DNA from 2 places in the Mesorhizobium sp. M0815 genome. Region 2 is predicted to be linked to the other one. Evidence: predicted binding sites of a transcription regulator. Region 2 holds the regulator's gene; the other holds the start of a gene.
What was found. Region 2 encodes LexA, which represses DNA repair genes until DNA is damaged. Its sites were predicted from a motif close to TGTTCNNNNTGTGTTCNG; they were not measured.
Positions count from the first base shown of each region.

Region 1: dnaE (DNA polymerase III subunit alpha) is a predicted target of LexA. The motif match lies at 3,704-3,721, and genes of this name have one in related genera.

Region 1 is NZ_JAMYOU010000001.1:234,096-245,378, forward strand. Features, by position in the region: gene dnaE (DNA polymerase III subunit alpha) at 1-3,436, opposite strand, end outside; gene NKI01_RS01120 (acetyl-CoA carboxylase biotin carboxylase subunit) at 3,914-5,926, opposite strand; gene NKI01_RS01125 (S-(hydroxymethyl)glutathione dehydrogenase/class III alcohol dehydrogenase) at 6,140-7,267, shown strand; gene NKI01_RS01130 (hypothetical protein) at 7,264-7,512, shown strand; gene gfa (S-(hydroxymethyl)glutathione synthase) at 7,553-8,122, shown strand; gene NKI01_RS01140 (YaiI/YqxD family protein) at 8,189-8,656, shown strand; gene NKI01_RS01145 (DUF1345 domain-containing protein) at 8,661-9,338, shown strand; gene NKI01_RS01150 (cytochrome b/b6 domain-containing protein) at 9,440-10,318, shown strand; gene NKI01_RS01155 (molybdopterin-binding protein) at 10,320-11,129, shown strand; gene NKI01_RS01160 (DUF3011 domain-containing protein) at 11,153-11,283, opposite strand, start outside.
Region 2 is NZ_JAMYOU010000001.1:44,591-55,873, forward strand. Features, by position in the region: gene NKI01_RS00195 (molybdopterin molybdotransferase MoeA) at 1-861, shown strand, start outside; gene NKI01_RS00200 (hormone-sensitive lipase) at 869-1,699, opposite strand; gene kynU (kynureninase) at 1,798-3,045, opposite strand; gene lexA (transcriptional repressor LexA) at 3,517-4,248, shown strand; partial or broken gene NKI01_RS00215 (ComEC/Rec2 family competence protein) at 4,242-6,705, opposite strand; gene gltX (glutamate--tRNA ligase) at 6,802-8,223, shown strand; gene gltA (citrate synthase) at 8,402-9,730, shown strand; gene lpxB (lipid-A-disaccharide synthase) at 9,826-10,992, opposite strand; gene NKI01_RS00235 (LpxI family protein) at 10,982-11,283, opposite strand, start outside.

The DNA.
Region 1 (11,283 bases), 190 kb from region 2:
CGACCTCGCCCTCGCCGCCTTCCTTGATGACGATGATGCTCACCTGACTGTCGCCACGCTGCCCAAGTTGCGATTGGATTGTCGATGCCGGTGCGTCATTTCTGACGAAGATGCGCAGCGCTTTCTGGATGCGGCTTGCCTCGTCCTCCAGCGACTGCACGGTCTGGATGCGCAGATTGACGCCTTCCGGCCTGTCCTCGGCCGAAACGGTGATCACCACCGAGCGGCCGGGTTCGAGCAGGTCGCGGTATTGTGCCAGCCCCTCCGAAAACAGCACCGCTTCATACTGGCCCGACGTGTCGGAAAACTGCACGACGCCCATCTTGTTGCCGGTGCGCGTCTTGCGTTCCTGCTTGGTGGTGACGGTACCGGCGAGCCGGCCGGCGGCAGCACCGCGTTTGACGGCGGCCGAAAACTCGCCCCAGGTCTGCACCCGTATTTTCTGCAGCGCCGCCTTGTATTCGTCGAGCGGATGCGCCGAGAGATAGAATCCAACCACCTGGAATTCGCGGTGCAGGCGGTCGGCGGCGAGCCAGGGGTCGGTCGCCGGCAGGTTGAGTGCCTGCGACTGTGCGCCAAGCGAGGCGCCAAAAATGTCATGCTGGCCGGTGACGGCATTCTGCTGCGCCAGCGATGCCAGCCCCATCATCCGCTCGACGCCGGCCATCATCGCCGCGCGGTCGAGGCCGAAGCAGTCGAGCGCGCCGGCCATAATCAGGCTTTCGAAGACGCGCTTGCCGACGATCTTCGGATCGACCCTTTCGCAGAAATCGGCGAGGCTCTTGAACGGTTTTTCGCCGCGCGTGGCGACGATGTGCTCGACCGCCGCGTCGCCGACGCCCTTGAGCGCGGCCAGCGAATAGAAGATGCGGTTCTCGCCGACCTCGAAATCCCGGAACGACGTCATCACCGATGGCGCCACCACTTCGATGCCGAGACGCAGCGCATCCTGGCGGAAATCGGCGAGCTTGTCCGTATTGCCCATGTCGAGCGTCATCGATGCGGCCAGGAATTCGACCGGGTCATGCGCCTTCAGATAAGCGGTCTGGTAGGAGACGACGGCATAAGCGGCCGCATGCGATTTGTTGAAACCGTAGTCGGCAAACTTTGCCAGCAGGTCGAAGATGAAGTCGGCTTGCGGCTTGCCGACGCCGCGCTCGACCGCACCGGAAACAAAGCGCTCGCGCTGCTTGTCCATCTCGGCGCGGATTTTCTTGCCCATGGCGCGGCGCAGCAGATCGGCTTCGCCTAGCGAATAGCCGGAAAGCTCCTGCGCGATCTGCATCACCTGTTCCTGGTAGACGATGACGCCTTGCGTCTCCTTGACGAGATGGTCGATCTTCGGGTGGATCGACGCCATCTCCTCCTCGCCGTGCTTTCTGGCGTTGTAGGTCGGGATGTTCTCCATCGGCCCCGGCCGGTAGAGCGCGACCAGCGCGATGATGTCCTCGATACAGTCGGGCCGCATGCCGATCAGCGCCTTGCGCATGCCGGCACTTTCCACTTGGAACACGCCGACCACCTCGCCGCGCGACAGCATGGCGTAGGTTTCCGGGTCGTCGAGCGGAATGTGGGCGAGATCGATCTCGATGCCGCGGCGGCGGATCAGCTTGACCGCCCTGTCCAGCACGGTCAGCGTCTTCAGCCCAAGGAAGTCGAATTTCACCAGCCCGGCCTGCTCGACATACTTCATGTTGAACTGTGTGACCGGCATGTCCGAGCGCGGATCGCGGTACATCGGCACCAGTTCCCACAGCGGCCGGTCGCCGATGACGATACCGGCGGCGTGCGTCGAGGCGTGGCGGTAGAGACCTTCCAGTTTCTGCGCCGTGTCGAGCAGCGTTTGCACGATCGGCTCCCGCTCGGCCTCTTCGGCAAAGCGCGGCTCGTTGGCGATGGCGTCGGCGAGCTTGACTGGATTGGCCGGGTTCGACGGCACCATCTTGCTCAGTTTATCGACCTGACCATAAGGCATCTGCAGCACACGGCCTACGTCGCGCAGCACCGCGCGCGCCTGCAGCGTGCCGAAGGTGATGATCTGGCCGACCTGGTCGCGGCCGTATTTCTGCTGGACGTAGCGGATGACCTCCTCGCGCCTGTCCTGGCAGAAGTCGATGTCGAAGTCGGGCATCGACACGCGGTCGGGATTGAGAAAGCGCTCGAACAGCAGCGAAAAGCGCAGCGGATCGATGTCGGTGATAGTCGTCGAATACGCAACCAGCGAGCCGGCGCCCGAACCGCGGCCCGGCCCGACCGGAATGCCTTGCGCCTTGGCCCATTTGATGAAGTCGGCAACGATCAGGAAATAGCCGGGATATTTCATCTTCTCGATGACCCCGAGCTCGAAATCCAGCCTCTCGCGATACTGGTCGGCCGTGTAGCCGGGTGTGAGCCCATGCGCCGCCAGCCGCGCGTCCAGCCCTTCATGCGCCTGCCGGGCAAGCTCCTGCGCCTCCGCTTTAACCGCTGCGTCGGCGTCGGCGACATCGCGGCCGGCAAAGCGCGGCAGGATCGGGTTGCGGGTCTTCGGATAGTAGGAGCAGCGCAGCGCGATCTCGACGGTGTTGTCGATTGCTTCCGGCAGGTCGGCGAACAGCCTCGCCATATCGGCCTGGCTTCGCAGGAAGTGGTCGGGTGAAAGGCGGCGGCGATTGTCGGCCGCAACCACGGAGCCTTCGGCGATGGCGATCAGCGCGTCATGCGCCTCATAGTCTTCACGAGAAAAGAAAAACGCCTCGTTGGTGGCAACCAGCGGCAGATCGTGGCGGTAGGCGAGGTCGACCGACGACTGCTCGATCGTGCGGTCGTAGCCGGACACGCGCTCCAGCTCGACATAGAGCCGGTCGCCGAACAGGCCCTTGAGCGCCAGGAGCCGGGTCTCGGCGAGTTCGCGGCGGTCCTCTTTCAAGGCATTGCCGATCGGGCCTCGCGGCCCGCCCGTAAGGCAGATCAGACCGTCGGAGTGGCCCTGCAGCATCTCGGTCGTCAGATGCACCGCTTCCCCGGGCGGTGTCTCGAGGTAGACGCGGCTGACCAGCCTGACCAGATTGCTGTAACCGGCCTCGGTTGCGGCGATCAGGACGACGGGCCGCATCTCCGGTCCTTGCCGCCTGCGGTCGCGCTGGCTGTCGCTCGCCTCGCCGGAAAAGGCGAGGTCGATCTGGCAGCCGATGATCGGCTGGATGCCGTCCTTCCCGGCTTTCTGGGCGAATTCCAGCGCGCCGAACAGATTGTTGGTATCGGTGACGGCTATTGCCGGGCACTCGTCCTGCACCGCATGGCCGACGATCTTGCCGAGCTGCAAGGCGCCTTCGAGCAGAGAATAGGCCGAATGCACGCGCAGATGAATGAACCGACGCGCCGCCTGCTCCGCCCGCGACGCCTTCGCATAGGCCTCGCGCAGCAAGGGATCGCGTGGAAGTCTCTCATCCGCCATGGTTTTTTCGCGCCGCCTCACAAGGACTCAGTCGATGAAGATGTATTGTCCGGCACCGGGTAACACGAGTCCAGCGGAAGCGATTGGAGCTTTGTGAGTTTAGAGCAACCGCCGAACCTGCCAATCTCCCCCCTCGTGGGGGAGATGTCCGGCAGGACAGAGAGGGGCGCTGTCCCGCCGACGTCAGGCCTGAAAACAAAAAACCCGCCACAGCGGGCGGGTCGTTGGAGCCATTTAGCACGATACCCAAATTAATAGCATAGCTGCCGGCACAAAGCAAGAACAAAATACGTTGCGGCGGCAAAAAAGCGAATTCCGCACGCCCGAGCCTCGTTGCCCAACGAATTGTCAGGTCGCGTTTCTTCGCGCCACTCTCTGTCCTGCCGGACATCTCCCCCACGAGGGGGGAGATTGGCCGTCACCTCGGCTTTCGCTAATCTCCAACGTCCCAGGCCGGCGCCGAGGCGGATTTCAGCCTCACGCGAATTGCATGATCACCGCATCGACCGCAAGGCTGTCGCCGGGCTTGGCGTTGAGCTTCGATACGATGAGATCGCGCTCGGCGCGCAGCACGTTTTCCATCTTCATCGCCTCGACCACCGCCAGCGTCTCGCCGGCCTTGACCTCCTGCCCCTCGGCAACCGCAATCGACACGACGAGGCCAGGCATCGGGCAGAGCAGCATCTTCGACGTGTCCGGCGCCACTTTTTCCGGCATCAGCCTTTCGAGTTCGGCGGTGCGCGGCAGCATGGCGCGGGCTGTCACAGACATGCCTTTCCAGGCAAGGCGGAACCCGTTCAGCACCGGCCTGACCTGCGCCGCGACTTTGCGGCCGCCGACCGTGCCGCGCCAGATGAGATCGCCCGGCCGCCAGTCGGAGGTCACCCTCAGTGCCTTGTCGCCGTCGATTGTGAGGTCGAGCTCCATCGGAATGGAAATCATGCCTTCGACGATGGCGACCGAAAGATAATCCCGGCCGATCTTCACCGCCCAATCGCGTTTCAAGGCGCCGGAATGCGGCGCCAGCCGCCCGCCCAGCCGGTCGAGCCGGTCGCGGCGCAGCAGTTCGACCGCGGTGGCGATCGCGGCCAGCACCGCTTTCTCCTCGGCGTCTGGCACGATGGGCGCGAAGCCGTCTGGGTATTCCTCGGCGATGAAAGCGGTCGATATCAGCCCTTCCCGCCAGCGCGGATGCTGCATCAGCGCCGCCAGGAACGGTATGTTGTGCTCGATGCCGTCGACGACGAAACTGTCCAGCGCTTCCGACATCGCATCTATTGCCGCAAGCCGTGTCGGCGCCCAGGTGCACAGCTTGGCGACCATCGGATCATAGAACATCGAGATTTCCGAGCCTTCGGTGACGCCAGTATCGTTGCGGATGACTATTTCGCCAAATTGCCCCTCGTCCGGCGGCCGGTATCTCGTCAACCGGCCAATCGACGGCAGAAAGTTGCGATATGGGTCTTCGGCATAGAGGCGGCTTTCCACCGCCCAGCCGTTCAGCTTGACGTCGCCCTGCTTGATGGCGAGCTTTTCGCCGGCTGCCACGCGGATCATCTGCTCGACCAGGTCGATCCCGGTGACCAGTTCCGTCACCGGATGCTCGACCTGCAAGCGCGTGTTCATTTCCAGGAAATAGAAGTTCTTGTCGCTATCGACGATGAATTCGACCGTGCCGGCGCTCTGGTAGTCGACCGCCTTGGCCAGCGCCACCGACTGCTCGCCCATGGCTTTGCGGGTCTTGGCATCGAGGAACGGCGACGGCGCCTCTTCTACGACCTTCTGGTTGCGGCGCTGGATCGAGCATTCGCGCTCGCCGAGATAGAGCGTGTTGCCATGGGCGTCGGCGAGCACCTGGATTTCGATATGGCGCGGATCGACAATGAACTTCTCGATGAAGACGCGGTCATCACCGAACGAGCTTTTGGCCTCCGACCGCGCCCGGTCGAAGCCGTCGCGCACCTCTGCCTTGCTCCAAGCGATGCGCATGCCCTTGCCGCCGCCGCCGGCCGAGGCCTTGATCATCACGGGATAGCCAATTTCGCCGGCGATCTTTTCGGCATGGGCGGCGTTGTCGATGACGCCGAGCCAGCCGGGCACCGTCGAAACCTTGGCGGCGTTGGCGAACTTCTTCGATTCGATCTTGTCGCCCATTGCCTTGATGGCCTTGGGCTTCGGGCCGATGAAGACGATGCCTTCCTGCTCCAGCGCCTCGCAGAAGGATGCCCGCTCGGACAGGAAACCGTAGCCGGGATGCACGGCCTCGGCCCCTGTCGCCTTGCAGGCTGCGATGATCTTTTCCGGGGCCAGATAGCTTTGCGCGGCGGGAGAAGGGCCGATATGCACCGCCTCGTCAGCCATTTCGACATGCACCGCGTCGCGGTCGGCGTCGGAATAGACCGCGACGGTGGCGATGCCCATCTTGCGCGCAGTCTTGATCACGCGGCAGGCGATCTCGCCACGGTTGGCGATCAGGATCTTTGTGAACATGCAGGCCTCGTCCCTCGGCTGCCCTTCTTTTCTGGGCTTCCCGTTTTATGGGCTTCAGGGGGCCGGTCAAGGCAAAGTCGGAGCCTATCCCGGATGCAAATCGGCGAGCTCTGACGAAAATCCGGGATCAGAACGTCGCTTCGTGCATAGCGCAGAGCTGAGTGGTAAGTTAAATCTAACCTGGATTGCAGACTGCCATGGGAGGATTGCCTGATGAAAACGCGCGCCGCTGTCGCCGTCGCCGCCGGAAAACCGCTGGAGATCATGGAGGTCGACCTCGACGGTCCCAGTGATGGCGAGGTGCTGGTCGAGATCAAGGCAACCGGCATCTGCCACACCGACGAGTTCACGCTGTCGGGCGCCGACCCGGAAGGCCTGTTTCCGGCGATCCTCGGCCATGAGGGCGCCGGCATCGTCGTCGACGTCGGCAAGGGCGTCACCTCGGTCAAGAAGGGCGACCATGTCATCCCGCTCTATACGCCGGAATGTCGGCAGTGCCCCTCCTGCCTGTCGCGCAAAACCAATCTGTGCACCGCGATCCGCGCCACGCAGGGACAGGGCTTGATGCCTGATGGCACCTCGCGCTTCTCGATCGGCAAGGACAAGCTGTTCCACTATATGGGCTGCTCGACTTTCTCCAATTTCACCGTGCTGCCGGAGATCGCGGTGGCCAAGGTCAATGCCGACGCCCCCTTCGACAAGATCTGCTACATCGGCTGCGGCGTCACCACCGGCATCGGCGCTGTCATCAACACGGCCAAGGTCGAGCAAGGCGCGACCGCTGTCGTCTTCGGCCTCGGCGGCATTGGCCTCAACGTCATCCAGGGCCTGCGCCTTGCCGGCGCCGACATGATCATCGGCGTCGACCTGAACAACGACAAGAAGGCCTGGGGCGAGAAATTCGGCATGACGCATTTCGTCAATCCGAAGGAGGTCGACGGCGATATCGCGGCTCATCTCGTTAACATGACCAAGCGCGGCGCCGACCAGATCGGCGGCGCCGACTACACGTTCGACTGCACCGGCAATACGAAAGTCATGCGGCAGGCGCTTGAATCGTCCCACCGTGGCTGGGGCAAGTCGGTCATCATCGGCGTTGCCGGCGCCGGCCAGGAGATCTCGACGCGGCCGTTCCAACTGGTTACCGGCCGCACCTGGATGGGCACCGCCTTCGGCGGCGCGCGCGGCCGCACCGACGTGCCGAAGATCGTCGACTGGTACATGGACGGCAAGATCGAGATCGATCCTATGATCACCCACACGCTGAAGCTCGAGGACATCAACAGGGGCTTTGACCTTATGCATGAAGGCAAGTCGATCAGGAGCGTGGTAGTCTATTGAAGGAGGTACTGATCCGGGTTCGGATCCGATATCCGAATTTCAGTGAGTCGCTCAGTATGCAGAGCTGGCAATTCGGCGAACATCTTTGGGTAGCGCTTAGGAATAGCAACCGCATTCGCATCGACCTCGATGATATCGACCGTGGCAGAGAAGAAATATCGTTTCTGGTGCGTGATACATATCTGAGCAAGGCGCTCAAGGTGGTTGAGCGCGTCAAGCACACCGTATGGAGAATGAAGCGGTAATCGAAACGGAACCAGCATAGAACCAAGGGAGGAAACAAAAATGCCGGAAAAACTGCATCCTAAGATCGACAATGGACTGCCCCGGGAAAAGGCCGACTTTGCCGGCGGCACGCTGGTCTGCGCCTGCACCAGCAACCCGGTCAAGGTGAAGGTCAAAGGCCAGATCGCCCATAACCATGCCTGCGGCTGCACCAAATGCTGGAAGCCGGAAGGCGCATTGTTCTCGGTCGTGGCGGTTGCCGGTACGGGCGACGTGACGGTGACCGAAAACGGCGACAAGCTGAAGGTGGTCGATCCGGGCGCGCTGATCCTGCGCCATGCCTGCACGGGTTGCGGCGTCCACATGCATGGCCCGGTCGAGCGCGATCACGCGTTCAAGGGGCTCTCCTTCATCCATCCGGAGCGCTTCCAGGAGGATGGCTGGTCGCCTCCAGGCTTCACCGCCTTTGTCTCGTCGATCATCGAATCCGGTGTCGATCCGAGCCGCATGGAGGGTATAAGGTCACAGCTGAAGTCGATCGGGCTCGAGCCTTATGACTGCCTCAATCCTGGCTTGATGGACTATATCGCCACCTGGACGGCAAAGAGATCCGGCGCGTTGCCGGCCTAGTAGCCGCTCGACTATCATCGATCGAGCCGGGCGACGTCGCCCGGCTCTTTCACATTTGGAACAACGATGCCCGCACCCGCTATTCTCGTCGATGCCGATGCCTGCCCAGTGAAGGCCGAGGTCGAAAAGGTCGCCGAGCGGCACGGCATCGTCGTCACCTTCGTCTCCAATGGCGGCTTGCGTCCATCGCGCGATCCGATGATCCGCAATGTCGTCGTCTCCAAGGGTGCGGACGCCGCCGACGACTGGATTGTCGAAAGTGCCCGGCCCAACGACATCGTGGTGACCGCCGACATCCCGCTTGCTGCCCGCGCGGTGGCGCTTGGCGCCCATGTACTCGGCCCGACGGGACGCCCGTTTACGCCTGAGACGATCGGCATGGCGGTGGCGATGCGCGACCTCAAGCAGCACCTGCGGGAGACCGGCGAAAGCAAGGGCTACAATTCGAGCTTCGCGCCGCAGGATCGCTCGCGGTTTCTCGGCGAGCTTGACCGCATCTTGCGGCGGGCGCTGAAATCCGCCTCAGCGGACTGAAACCATGACGACCGGTACCCCCACCAGGATGCCCATGCAACGCCACACGCCGTTCGCGCTGTCGGCCTGCATCGGCGTGGCAGCCTTCGCCGCAGCGCTGATCTGGCGTGCGCCGCTTGCCTATTCGATCGGCGCCAATGTGTTCTTTGCCGCCTATCTCTGTCTTGTCGTCGCTCACATGCCGCGGCTTACTGGCAGCTATCTGCGCAAGAATGCAGGCGACACGGACCTGCCGGTGCTGGCCATCTTCGCGGTCACGCTGGTTGTGGTCGCAATTGCCATCATCTCGTTGTTTCAATTGATCAACAGGGAGAAGAGCGCGGATCCCGTCGAGCTTACGGTGGCGTTGTTGTCTATCCCGCTTGGCTGGTTGACCATCCATGCGATGGCGGCACTTCACTACGCACATCTCTATTGGTTGGACGGCGACGCGATGGATGGCGACACCAAAAAGAAAATTCCGGTCGGCGGCCTCGACTTCCCGGGCGGCAAACGGCCGGAAGGCTCGGATTTCCTCTATTTTGCGACAGTGATCGGCATGACGGCGCAAACCGCCGACACCAACATCACGACCTCGCAAATGCGGCGTGTCGTGCTTGTGCATTCGATCCTGTCGTTCTTCTTCAACACGGTCATCGTGGCAGCCGCGGTCAACCTCGCAGTCAGCCTCGGCAGTCCGTAATAAATCCGTGATCGGGTGAAACATCGCTTAAGCTGGCGACGTATTGGGAGGAGAAGAGATCTGACAGGCCGCGGCGAACACGCGGCCGGAGGGAACAACAGATGGAATCGCTTGCCAGAAACCAAGCCGCCGGAGCAGATACCGCCGCGCCGAGCGATGCGACGCTGATCTATCGGCAGTCGCGCTGGACGCGGCTGACGCATTGGCTATGGGCGATCGCGCTGTTCTTCATGCTGCTTTCCGGTCTGCAAATATTTAACGCCCGCCCACAGCTCTACATCGGCAAGGAGTCGGGCTTTGGCTACAACAACACCATCTTCGCCATCGGCGCCGAGAACACGGTGACTGGCCCGCGCGGCTATACCGAGATCTTCGGCAAGCGCTTCGATACCACCGGCGTGCTCGGCTGGTCGGGTCCGGCCGGCCAGGAGACCTCCCGCGCCTTCCCGTCCTGGGCGACGATCCCTTCCTACTACGATCTCGGCACCGCGCGCGTCGTTCATTTCTTCTTCGCCTGGGTGCTGACCACCACGCTGCTGGTCTGGCTGGTCGCCAGTCTGATCAACGGCCATTTGCGGCGCGATCTTGCCCCGCGCCTCGATGATATCAGGCGGCTGCCGCGAGACATTGTCGACCACGCAAGGTTCAGGTTCCACCACAGGCGCGAATACAACACGCTGCAGAAGATGGCTTATGGCGGCGTGCTGTTCGTGCTGCTGCCGCTGATGATCGTCACCGGCCTGGCCATGTCGCCGAGCATGAACTCGGTACTGCCATTCCTGAACGACCTGCTCGGCGGCCGGCAGACGGCGCGCACCATTCATTTCACGGTGATGCTGCTGCTCGTCGCCTTCTTCATCATCCACATCCTGATGATCCTCGCCGCCGGCCCGATCAACGAGCTGCGTTCGATCATCACCGGCTGGTACCGAACCGACCCGCCGGCGCATGGCGACAAAGCACCCGAGAGGAGCGCCTGACATGGCGAAATTCGAGATCAGCCCCAAGCTACAGACAAGCCGAAGAAAATTCCTGACCTCGGCCAGCCTCGGCCTTTCCGGCATCATGCTTTCGGGCTGCGACGCCTTCGACAGCCAGCTTGGCGTCGGCGACGGCCTGCGCAGCTTCCTCGAAAGCGCCAATGGCCTGACCTGGCGGGCGCAGCGGCTGCTTGCCGGCCGTGACGCGCTGGCGCCGGAGTTCACCGAGGCCGACATTCGCCAGCCGCAGCGGCCGAACGGCGTCACCGCGCCCGACGACGATTTCTACAAGGGCCTGCTCGCCAACGATTTCGCCGACTGGCGGCTGGAGGTTTCCGGCCTCGTCGAAAAACCGCTGTCGCTGAGCCGCGAGCAGCTGATGAACATGCCGAGCCGCACCCAGATCACCCGCCACGACTGCGTCGAAGGCTGGAGCTGCATTGCCAAATGGACCGGCACGCCGCTGTCGCTGGTGCTCGACCAGGCGGTGGTCAAGCCGCAGGCGCGCTACGTCATGTTCCACTGCCTCGATACGATCGACCGCAGCCTTGCCGGCGATATCAAATATTACGGCTCGATCGACCTGATCGATGCCCGTCATCCGCAAACGATCCTTGCCTATGGCCTCAACGGCAAGCCGTTGCCGGTCGAGAACGGCGCGCCGCTGCGCGTCCGCGTCGAGCGCCAGCTCGGCTACAAAATGCCGAAATACCTCACCAAGATCGAGCTGGTCGACGGCTTCGCCAATGTCGGCGGCGGCAGAGGCGGCTATTGGGAGGACAATGGCTACGACTGGTACGGCGGCATCTGACCGAAACCTGACTTAAGCCTCATTTAACTGTCGTCGTCGCTGTCGTCGCCGTCGCTGCGCAGGGCCGGATTCAGATCAGGATTGTCGTCAGGGGTAACAAGCTTCCCCAGCCCGTGCGGTCCTTGGTAGTTGCCGTGGGTATCGAAGTTGGGAT
Region 2 (11,283 bases):
CTCGGCCGCGGTGTCGTCGAAGTGACGGAGCCGACGGTGCAGGGGCGAAACATCCGCCGCCTCGGGCTCGATTTCGCCAAAGGCGACGTCCTGCTGCACAAAGGCCGCCTGCTCGACCCGGCGGCCTTGTCGCTGGCGGCATCGGCCAACCACCCCGAGGTCGGCGTGGTCAAAAGGCCGTTGGTCGCCATCATCGCCACCGGCGACGAATTGCTGCCGCCGGGCAGCGAGCTTGGCCCCGACCAGATCATCTCCTCCAACGCCTATGGTGTCGCCGCCGCCGCACAGTCGGTCGGTGCGCGAGTGCTCGACCTTGGCATCGCGCCGGACCGCAGGGAGGCGATCGCTGCGCTGGTGGAAAAGGCCGTGAAGGCTGGCGCGAACGTCATCGTCACGCTGGGCGGTGCCTCGGTCGGTGACCACGATTTCGTCCATGACGTGCTGACCGGGCAAGGCATGACTCTCGATTTCTGGAAGATCGCCATGCGGCCGGGCAAGCCGCTGATGTTCGGGCGGCTGGGCGACATTCGCTGCATCGGCTTGCCCGGCAATCCGGTGGCGAGCCTGGTCTGCACCCAGCTCTTCCTGAAGCCGCTGCTGGCGCGGCTCGGCGGCCGCGCCTTTCAGCAGGATATGCGTGAGGCACGGCTCGGCGCTGCCATGCCGGCCAACGATCTCAGGCAAGATTATGTGCGGGCTGTTGTCACAGACGACGCCGGTACGCTCGTGGCGACGCCGTTCGGCATCCAGGACTCCTCGATGCTGAAAATGCTGGCCGATGCCAACGGGCTGATCGTCCATGCGCCGTTCACGCCCGCCGCGGCGGCGGGCGCCGCCTGCGACGTGCTGATGCTACGCTGAACCTGCCTCACTCCGAGATCAAGGTCCGGGTCAGCGGATGGTCTGGATCGGCCAAACCGTCGATGATGTTGAAATGATGCCGGTCAGGCTCGACCACCGAACTGGTCGCGGCACCCAGGCCGATCCAGATATTGGCCAGCAACGCGCTCTGGCGCAGGAATTCGGCGCGCTCGCCGCCGCCGGCCCAGCAGGTCAGGCGGGCCTTGTCCATCGGGCGCAGCAGCACCGGGCTTTCGGCCTGCGCCTCGGCCTCATCGATCGCCAGCGTCTCGTTCATGCCGGTGCGCATGATCGGGCGCAAATCGTGCACACCCGAGATCGATACGATATGGCGAATGCGCCGGACAATTTCGGGCGCCAGCGGCGTCGTCGTCGTAACCATCCGGCTAACAAGATGGCCACCGGCCGAGTGTCCGGTCAGCATCAGCGGCCCTGCGACCATCCCCGCCGCCTTGCCGATCGCCGCGCCGACTTCCTTGACGATGCCGCCAATGCGCATCTGCGGACAGAGCGTGTAGGACGGCATCGCCACGGCATAGCCGCGATCAACAGCGCCAGCGGCAAGATGCGACCAGAAACTCTTGTCGAATGCCATCCAGTAGCCGCCATGGACGAACACCACGAGCCCCTTGGGCTTGGTGGCCGGCAGGAAAAGATCGAGCCGGTTGCGTGGGCCATCGCCATAGGCCATGTCGAGCCGCGCCCGGCCCTCGGTCGAAAGCACGTCGCGAAAAACCCGCGCGGGCTCGACCCAGGCCGCCGGCCAGCGATCGCTGCCGGCTATGTTGGCGCCATTGGCATAGGCGTTGTCCCAATCGGCAATGTGACGTTCGAACACCCTGCGCCCTCCCCTTGGCAATATGGCCTTGCCGCGTAGCCGTGAGCATCGCGCGGCGCGTCGTCGCCAGCCTCACGATGCCAGCTCTCGCATCAATCTCAAGTGACAGCCGCCTTGATGGCGAAGCGCGCATCCTTCCACGCACCGGTGCGCAGGATGTCCACAAGCACTTCGACGGCCTGCCAGACATCGGCATAGCCGACATAGAGCGGGGTGAAGCCTAAGCGCATGGTCGATGGCGCGCGAAAATCGCCGATCACGCCACGTTCGATCAGCGCGCGCATGATCTGGTAGCCATGCTCGTGCATGAATGAAATCTGGCTGCCGCGTTTTTCCCCGTCGCGCGTGCTTTCGAGCGTTAGCCCGTAAGTGCCGCACTTTGCCTCGACAAGCTCGATGAACAGATCGGCCAGCGCGATGCTCTTCTTGCGCACCGCCGTCATGTCGACATCGTTCCAGATGTCGAGCGCGCCCTTCAGCGTGCGCATCGACAGGACCGGCTGGGTGCCGCACAGAAACCGGCGGATGCCGGTGCCGGCCGCATAGCCTGGCTCGAAGGCGAAGGGCCGTGCATGGCCCCACCAGCCGGTGAGCGGCTGCTGGATGTCGGCAAGATGCCGCTCAGCCGCATAGATGAAGGCAGGCGCGCCCGGTCCGCCATTCAGATATTTGTAGGTGCAGCCAACGGCAAAATCGGCGTTTGCCGTGTCGAGCTCGACTGGCATCGCACCGGCGGTGTGGCAGAGATCCCAGACGATCATCGCCCCGGCTTCCTGGGCCCTGCGCGTCAGCGCCGGCACGTCGCGCAGTTCGCCCGACTTGTAGTTGACGTGGTTGACCAGCACCACGGCGGTGCGTTCGTCGATCAGCTCTTCGATGCTCGGCGCGTCGACCCCCGAGAGGCGCAGCAGCGTATCTTTTCGCGTCGAAACCACACCCTCAGCCATGTAGAGGTCTGTCGGAAAACTGTCGCCCTCGGCGACGATGACCTGCCGCTCCGGCCGCATGGCCATGGCGGCGTGCAGCAGCTTGTAGATGTTGACCGATGTCGTGTCGCAGACCACCGTCTGGCCGGCCGCGGCACCGATCAGGCGCCCGAGCTGGTCGCCAAGTTCGAGCGGCATGTTGAACCAGCCGGCCGTGTTCCAGGCGCGGATGAGATCATGCGCCCATTCTTCGGTCACTGCCTTGCTCAATTCATCGAAAGCGGCACGCGAAGCGGCCCCTAGCGAATTGCCGTCGAGATAGATCACTCCTTGCGGCAGCACAAAGCGGTCGCGCATCGCGCGCAGCGGATCTGCAGCATCCATCGCCCTTATGGCCACGAGATCGGGAATTCCTGTCATGATTTGTCTGCTCCCCAAGATTCACCGCAACGCCGGACACGCATCGACGGCATCCATCGGTCACGAGCGGTTCTCCATTACCTGGTATCGCGCAGCAAGGCTCCACCGGCGACAAGTTGCCTGACCATGCGGTGGAAACCAGGAGCCAAGCCAACCCAAGGTTGGCGTTTTGAGTTCGTTTCGTTCACGGTGCATTGACCAAACCGCACAGTCGATACGGCTTCAATTCCGTGCCCCTTTGCCGGCTGACGGCCGATACCAGTGCCGCCTTCTGGAAACCCAGAGGCCGCAAACGAAAGCAGAATCAAGGCGATGAGGCCCGCGGCGGTGAAAATGCAGCGTCCCGGTTTGGCGAGTGGTATCGTTACCCGAGCCCTAACACATTCATTAAACTTTAAACAGTTGCGGAACACAACTGGAACAGATAGTGTTTGTTCTGGGTTTGTTTTTCTGATTCTGTTGGGGGTCGCTATGCTGACACGCAAACAACACGAACTGCTTATGTTCATCCACGAAAGGCTGAAGGAAAGCGGTATCCCGCCCTCCTTCGACGAGATGAAGGAAGCGCTCGACCTGGCTTCCAAATCGGGAATCCACCGGCTGATTACGGCGCTGGAGGAGCGCGGCTTCATTCGCCGTTTGCCCAACAGGGCCCGTGCGCTGGAGGTGCTGCGCCTGCCCGATTCGATCGCCCCCGGCCTCAATGCGGCACGCAAGTTCTCGCCGAGTGTCATCCAGGGCAGTCTTGGGCAAGGTCCTCGGCAAGGCAAGCCGACATCGTCGCGCGTCCCTGCAGCCGGCAATGACGACGATGTCGTCGCCGCCGTGTCTATCCCGGTGATGGGCCGCATCGCCGCTGGTGTGCCGATCGATGCCATCCAGCACCAGACGCATTCGATCTCGGTGCCGCCGGACATGATCATGGGCGGCGAGCATTATGCGCTCGAGGTCAAAGGCGATTCGATGATCGAGGCTGGCATTTTCGACGGCGACACGGTGATCATCCGCAATGCCGATACGGCGAGCCCCGGTGAGATCGTGGTGGCACTGGTCGACGAGGAAGAAGCGACGCTGAAGCGGTTCCGCCGCAAGGGCGCCTCGATCGCCCTGGAAGCCGCCAATCCGGCCTACGAGACGCGCATCTTCGGACCAGACAGGGTCAAGGTGCAGGGCAAGCTCGTTGGGCTGATCCGCCGCTACTGAGCTGCGCCCTTGGCGCCGGCTTTTGGCTTGTCGGCTCTGCGGTATGGCGGCATGCCCCGCGCCGCGCGTGAAAATTTCCGCTGCACGTGCCAGGGCCGGTATGATTTTTCGACGGCGAAGCGGATTTCGGCGCGTGTTGCCGCTTGTGGATCGAAATAGACGGCCGCACTTCCCGCGCGCGCCAGTTGCCGTTTGGTGACGACGAGGACCAGCCGGTCGTAGTAGCAGGGATTATGGGCGGTGGCGTCGTCGATGACGATCAAGCTGGCAAAGGCGCAGGCTGGCCGTGCAGTATCGCGGTCATTGGCTAGCGCGATGATCGCGCCGGATGGATGCCTGGCAAGGCAGAGACCGTCCGTGCAAATGAACGGCATGCCCGGCGGTAAGTCGGCCGGATCGGCAATGTCGAATTGCGGATCGTTCTTTCCAGGTGTTTCCGGCGCGACGATAGCCTCTGATGTGAGCGCGCGTTTCCAGTTGTCGATGGTGAACTCATTCGGGCGTGCCCGGTTGACCGCGAGTTCACCGCTGCCGATCGGCAGCGCGACGAGCCGTGCGTCCTCCGAGATCAATACATCGGGTACGCGCGTCTGCGTTGTCGTTAGCAAGCCGGCGAGCGCAAAAGGAAGGGCCACGAGCCGCAACCAGGTCGTCGCCATGCTGGCAATGACGAGGGCGATCGTCACCAAAAGGACAGATCTCAGCGAAATCAGCCCGACCGCATCGATCGGCGAGCGCTCGGAGATCCACCCGGACAGGGCGATCATCGCCGTCAGCCCCTTGCCCATCACGTAGAGGAAAGGCCCATCCGCGCCGAACGGCATCGCCAGCGCACTGAGGACGGCGAAGGGCATGACGACCAGTGAGACGATAGGCATGATGGCCAGATTGGCGAACAGGCTGAGCGGCGCCACGCGCTGGAAATGCCATATGGCGAAAAGCGCCGTGGCGCTCCCTGCAATGATCGAGGTCATCGCCAGGCCGCCCATGCCCATCAGTACCTTTCTAGTGGCAAAGCGTAGCGGCGACCGCCGGGGCGGCGGCGTGGTGGCCCCGCCGGCGCGGTAATCGGACCAGCCTGCATAGGCGCCGACAAGGGCCGCCGTCGCGGCGAAGGACATCTGGAAGCTCGGACCGACCACCTCGTGCGGCGACACCAGAATGACCGCGATGGCCGAGATCGCCAGGTTGCGCATGGTGAGCGCGGCCCGGTCGAACAGCACGGCGATAAGCATCACCGCCAACATGATGAAGCTGCGTTCGGCCGCCACCACAATGCCGGAAAAGACGAGGTAGGCCGCAATCGAAAAAAGCGCGGCGGCCGCCGCGTATTTCTTGACCGGCCGTCGCGATGAGAAATCGGGAAACAGCGCAAAGGCGCCGCGCAGCAGCGCCATAATGGTGCCGGCGACCAACGCCATATGCAGCCCCGAGATGGAGATGATGTGGTAGATGCCGGTACGCCGCATCGCTTCGTTGATCTCCTCGGGAATGCCGGCGCGCACGCCGACGATCAGCGCAGCAGCAATCTCGCCCTCGGCGCCGCCGATGCGGCTGCGGATATGGTCGGCGATGGATTCGCGCGCGTCTTCGATCGCGGAAGAAAGCCGCGCGGCAAACGGCATGCTGCCCGACGACACGACTTTCGGATTGCCGAGAAAAAAGCCGCTGCCGCCGATACCGGCAAAATAGCTGTCGAAGGAGAAATCATAGCTGTCGGGCCGCACCGGCCCGGTCGGCGGCAGCAGCCGCACATAGCCGGCGATCTCGGAACCGGCGGTCAGCTCAGCCGGTATTTTCATCGCCGAAACGCGGACCCGTTCCGGCATGTAGCGCAGTGTCGGCCTGGCGGTTGAGATCACATCGATCGTCAGCCTGATGCGGCCGCTCGCCATGGGCTCGAACGATACGACGCGACCCGTGAGGCGCGTCGAGATTTCGGAACCGAGCATATGCGTTCCGACACGCCAGGTCTCGACCTTGGCGGCAAGCACGCCAAGCGCGCAGAGCAACGCCGCCATGAAGCACAGGCGGGTTCTGGGCCACGACCGCGAGGCGACGGCACAGAGGGCTGCCAAGGCGACGATTGCGATCGGCTGTGGAAAGGCCGGCTCCACCGCCAGCGCAAAATATACGATCCCCGCATGCGAGGAACACCGGCACCAGCAGGAAGGCGACCCCACGGTCGAGCTCCAGGCCGACCGCCGAGGTTACGCCGTTGCGGATACGGGACGGTGACGGGAGGCGGAAACGCCGGCGTAGGCGCACGATGGGCTCGGCCGCGGGCACGAGAACCGTTGCTGGGTCGCTCGCCGGCAGCGACGGGGCATCAAAGCGTGGAACCGGCAGCAATGCCGGTGCCGGCAGGACAGGCACGGGCGCGGCAAACAGCAAGCGTTCGCTGACGCCGCTGCCAACGTCCTCGCCCTCGCCCGCACCACGGCCTCGCACAGCCATCGGGTCTGCCCCTTGCGCCCTCGACCTCCTATGCTACATGAACGCGCAACGCGCGAAAGTCCGCAAACCCACTTCCTTCGCCTGCCTGAGAGTTCCATGCCCGACAAGGTCGTCACCCGTTTTGCCCCCTCGCCCACCGGCTATCTGCATATTGGCGGGGCGCGCACGGCGCTGTTCAACTGGCTGTATGCCAAGCACACAGCCGGCACGATGCTGCTGCGCATCGAGGACACCGACCGCGAGCGTTCCACCGATGCGGCAACCGCGGCCATCCTCGACGGGCTTTCCTGGCTTGGCCTGACATGGGACGGTGAGCCGGTGTCGCAGTTCGAGCGTGCGCCGCGCCATCGCGAGGTGGCCGAGGAACTCGTTCGCATGGGCAAGGCCTATTATTGTTACGCGACGCCTGCCGAGTTGGAGGCAATGCGCGAGAGCGCACGAGCCAAGGGGCTGCCTCCCCGCTATGACGGCCGCTGGCGCGACCGCGACCCCTCCGAGGCGCCGGCCGGCGCCAAGGGGGCGATCCGCATCAAGGCGCCGACAGACGGCGAGACGGTTGTGCATGACCGCGTCCAGGGCGACGTGCGCTTTCCCAACAAGGATCTCGACGATTTCATTATTCTGCGCTCGGACGGCAACCCGACCTACATGCATGCCGTCGTCGTCGACGATCACGACATGGGCGTCACCCACATCATCCGCGGCGACGACCATTTGACCAACGCCGCCCGCCAGACGGTGATCTACCATGCCATGGGGTGGGAGGTGCCGTCGATGTCGCATATCCCGCTGATCCACGGTGCCGACGGCGCCAAGCTGTCGAAACGGCACGGTGCGCTCGGCGTCGAGGCCTATCGCGCCATGGGCTACCTGCCGGAGGCGCTGCTCAATTATCTGGCGAGGCTTGGCTGGAGCCACGGCGACGATGAGATCATGTCGATCGCCAACATGATCGCATGGTTCGACATTGGCGACGTCAACAAGGGCGCCGCCCGTTTCGACTTCGCCAAGCTCGAGGCGCTGAACGGCGTGCACATGCGCCGCATGAACGACGCGGCGCTGCTCGACATCTTCATCGCCACTCTGCCCTATCTCGACGGCGGTCCGGCGATCGCAGCTAGCCTCGACGACAGACGCAAGGCGCAATTGCTTGCCGCTTTGCCAGGCCTGAAGGAGCGCGCCAAGACGCTGGTCGAACTTGTTGAAGGGGCTGCATTCCTGTTCGTCGAGCGGCCGATGCCGGTCGACGAGAAGGCGGCGGCGCTGCTCAGCGGTGAGGCGCGCGCGATCCTGCGGGGCGCTCATGCGGCACTGGCCACGATTTCGGACTGGTCTGCCGCCTCGGCGGAAGCCGCGATCCGCGACTATGCGCAGGCCGGCGGCCACAAACTCGGCGCCGTGGCCCAACCTCTGCGCGCCGCGCTCACCGGCAAAAGCACCTCGCCCGGCGTCTTCGATGTGCTGGCCGTGCTTGGCCGCGAGGAAGGCCTGGCGCGGATTGCCGATCAAATCGATTAGGAAACTGGCCCAAGAAGATTGGCATTGAAAGGTGTGTTTCGCAGTGCAACATTGGGTCTTGGCCTAATCTGGCGCGCAGATTCAATTGCGGGCGCAAATGTGCGTATTCCGATGCTTTTGACGTGTTGGGTTCAATGTTTTGCCGTTGCCGGCCTGAGGAAACAAAAAGGAGTTTGCTATGACCGAACCTGCGACAAAGATGGAATTTGGCGGCAAAACCCAGGCGTCGACGGCAAAACTGGAACTCGACGGCAAAACCCATGAATTCAAGATACGAAGTGGTTCGGTAGGACCTGATGTCATCGACATCGGTTCGCTCTACAGCACCACCGGCGTATTTACCTACGATCCCGGTTTTACGTCGACGGCGAGCTGCGAATCGGAAATCACCTTCATCGATGGCGATGCCGGTATTCTCTTGCACCGCGGCTACCCGATCGACCAGCTGGCCGAGCACGGCGACTTCCTCGAAGTCTGCTATCTCTTGCTCTACGGAGAACTACCGACCAAGGCGCAGAAGGACGATTTCGACTACCGGGTGACGCGCCACACCATGGTGCATGAGCAGATGTCGCGCTTCTTCACCGGCTTCCGCCGCGATGCGCATCCGATGGCGGTGATGTGCGGCGTGGTCGGCGCGCTGTCGGCCTTCTATCACGATTCCACCGATATCTCGGACCCTTATCAACGCATGGTCGCCTCGATGCGGCTGATCGCCAAGATGCCAACGATCGCGGCGATGGCGTATAAATACCACATCGGCCAGCCGTTCATTTATCCGAAGAACGAACTGAATTTCGCAGCCAACTTCCTGCATATGTGCTTCGCCGTGCCTTGCGAGGAATACAAGATCAATCCGGTGCTGGCGCGCGCGATGGAGCGCATCTTCATCCTGCACGCCGACCACGAGCAGAACGCCTCGACCTCGACCGTCCGCCTCGCCGGCTCGTCGGGCGCCAATCCCTTTGCCTGTATCGCTGCCGGCATCGCCTGCCTGTGGGGTCCTGCACATGGCGGAGCCAACGAGGCAGCCCTGAACATGTTGGGCGAGATCGGCCATGTCGATCACATCCCGGAATTCATTGCGCGCGCCAAGGATAAGAACGATCCGTTCCGATTGATGGGCTTTGGCCACCGCGTTTATAAGAACTACGATCCGCGCGCCAAGATCATGCAGAAGACCGCGCACGAAGTCCTGGGCGAGCTCGGCATCAAGGACGATCCGCTGCTCGACATCGCCATGGAGCTGGAAAAGATCGCGCTGACCGATTCCTATTTCATCGAGAAGAAGCTCTACCCCAACGTCGATTTCTATTCCGGCATCACGCTGAAGGCGCTGGGCTTCCCCACTACCATGTTCACCGTGCTGTTCGCGGTTGCCCGCACCGTCGGCTGGATCGCGCAGTGGAAGGAGATGATCGAGGACCCGCACCAGAAGATCGGCCGTCCGCGCCAGCTTTATACCGGTGCGCCGGAACGGGATTACGTGCCGATCGCGAAGCGGTGAAGGTAGCGAGTAGCGAGTAGCGAGTAGCGAGTAGTAGCTGAAGCAGCTTGGCTGTTACGGCCAGCACCATTTCCTATTCGCTACTCACTACTCGCTCACTTCCTCACCATGCCCATCACCACCCCCGCCGCCATCTCGCCTGACGGCTTGTCGGTTGCCATACGCCCGGCGATTTCGGCAAAACCGTCCTTCTGCCAGGCGCGGTAGGCGGTATCGGAGAATAGCGCCTCCAGCTGGCGCGCCAGATAATGCGGACGCACATATTGGTTGTAGTGTTCCGGCACGACCGGCCGGTCGGCGATGAGATTGGGCAAGGCTGCGCTCCAAACTTTGATCAGTCCCTGCGCCATGCGCATGACCGGATCGAGCCGGTAGCAGGAGATCATCGGCACGCCCGCCAGTGCCAGTTCCAGCGATACCGTCCCCGACGCGATCAGCGCCGCATCGGCCTTGCCGAAGGTCTGCCATTTGCGTTCGGCATCAAGGATGATCTCCGGCTTCTCGTTCCAGCTCGCGACCGAGGTCCTGACCAGGTCGGCGACGTGCGGCACCGTCGGCAACAGCAAGCGCAAGCGGTGCCCGCGCGCCCGCAGGATCGATACCGTTTCGCCGAACGGCCCGACCAGGCGCCGCACCTCGCCGCGACGCGAACCGGGCAATACAAGCAACGTTTTCACACGGTCGGCGGAGAGGTCACGCGGCTGCGCCTGCGCCCTGGCGGCACTGACTATGCCCGGATCGTGTGCAAGGCGATGCCCGACATAGGTGCCGGGCGGCCCGCCCAGGCGAGCGAGTTCCTTCACCTCGAACGGCAGGATACAAAGAATGTGATCGACATATGGCTTCATTGCCGCCGCCCTGCCCGGCCGCCAAGCCCATACGCTCGGGCAGACATAGTGGACGATCGGGATCGTCGGATCGGCGGCGCGCACCTTCTTGGCGACGCGCAGCGAGAAATCCGGACTGTCGATGGTGATAAGGCAGTCGGGCTTTTCATCGACAATCGCGTTTGCCGTCTGGCCGATCCGCCGCATCAGGCGCGGCAGGTCGCGCAGGATAGCGCTAAGCCCCATCAGCGCGATCTCGCTGCCGTCGAACAATGGCGCCAAACCGAGCGCCTGCAAATGGCGGCCGCCGATGCCTACGAGCCGAACTTCGCGCCCGGTCATGCGCTTTAACGCCTGCACAAGGTCGGCGCCAAGCAGGTCGCCGGACTCCTCGCCGGCGACGACGGCTATCTTCAACGGCTGCTCATTCGCCATGCGCCGGCTCCGCAGCAGGCAGGCCGATCACGAACAGGCCGAGTGCATTGGCACGCCCGATGGTGGCAGGACCTTCGAGCACCAGCGAGCGGCCGGCTTCGACGGCAATGCCGGCCAGTCCGGCGGCATGCGCCGCCTCGACGGTCAGAGGGCCAATGGAGGGCAGATCGGCACGCAGTTCCTGACCGGGCTTGGCGCATTTGACCAAAACACCACGGCTCCTGCCAGCCAGCCTGCCGTGCCCGCGTAATTGTTTTGTCCGCTCGAGCAGCCCGTCTGTGCCCTCGACGC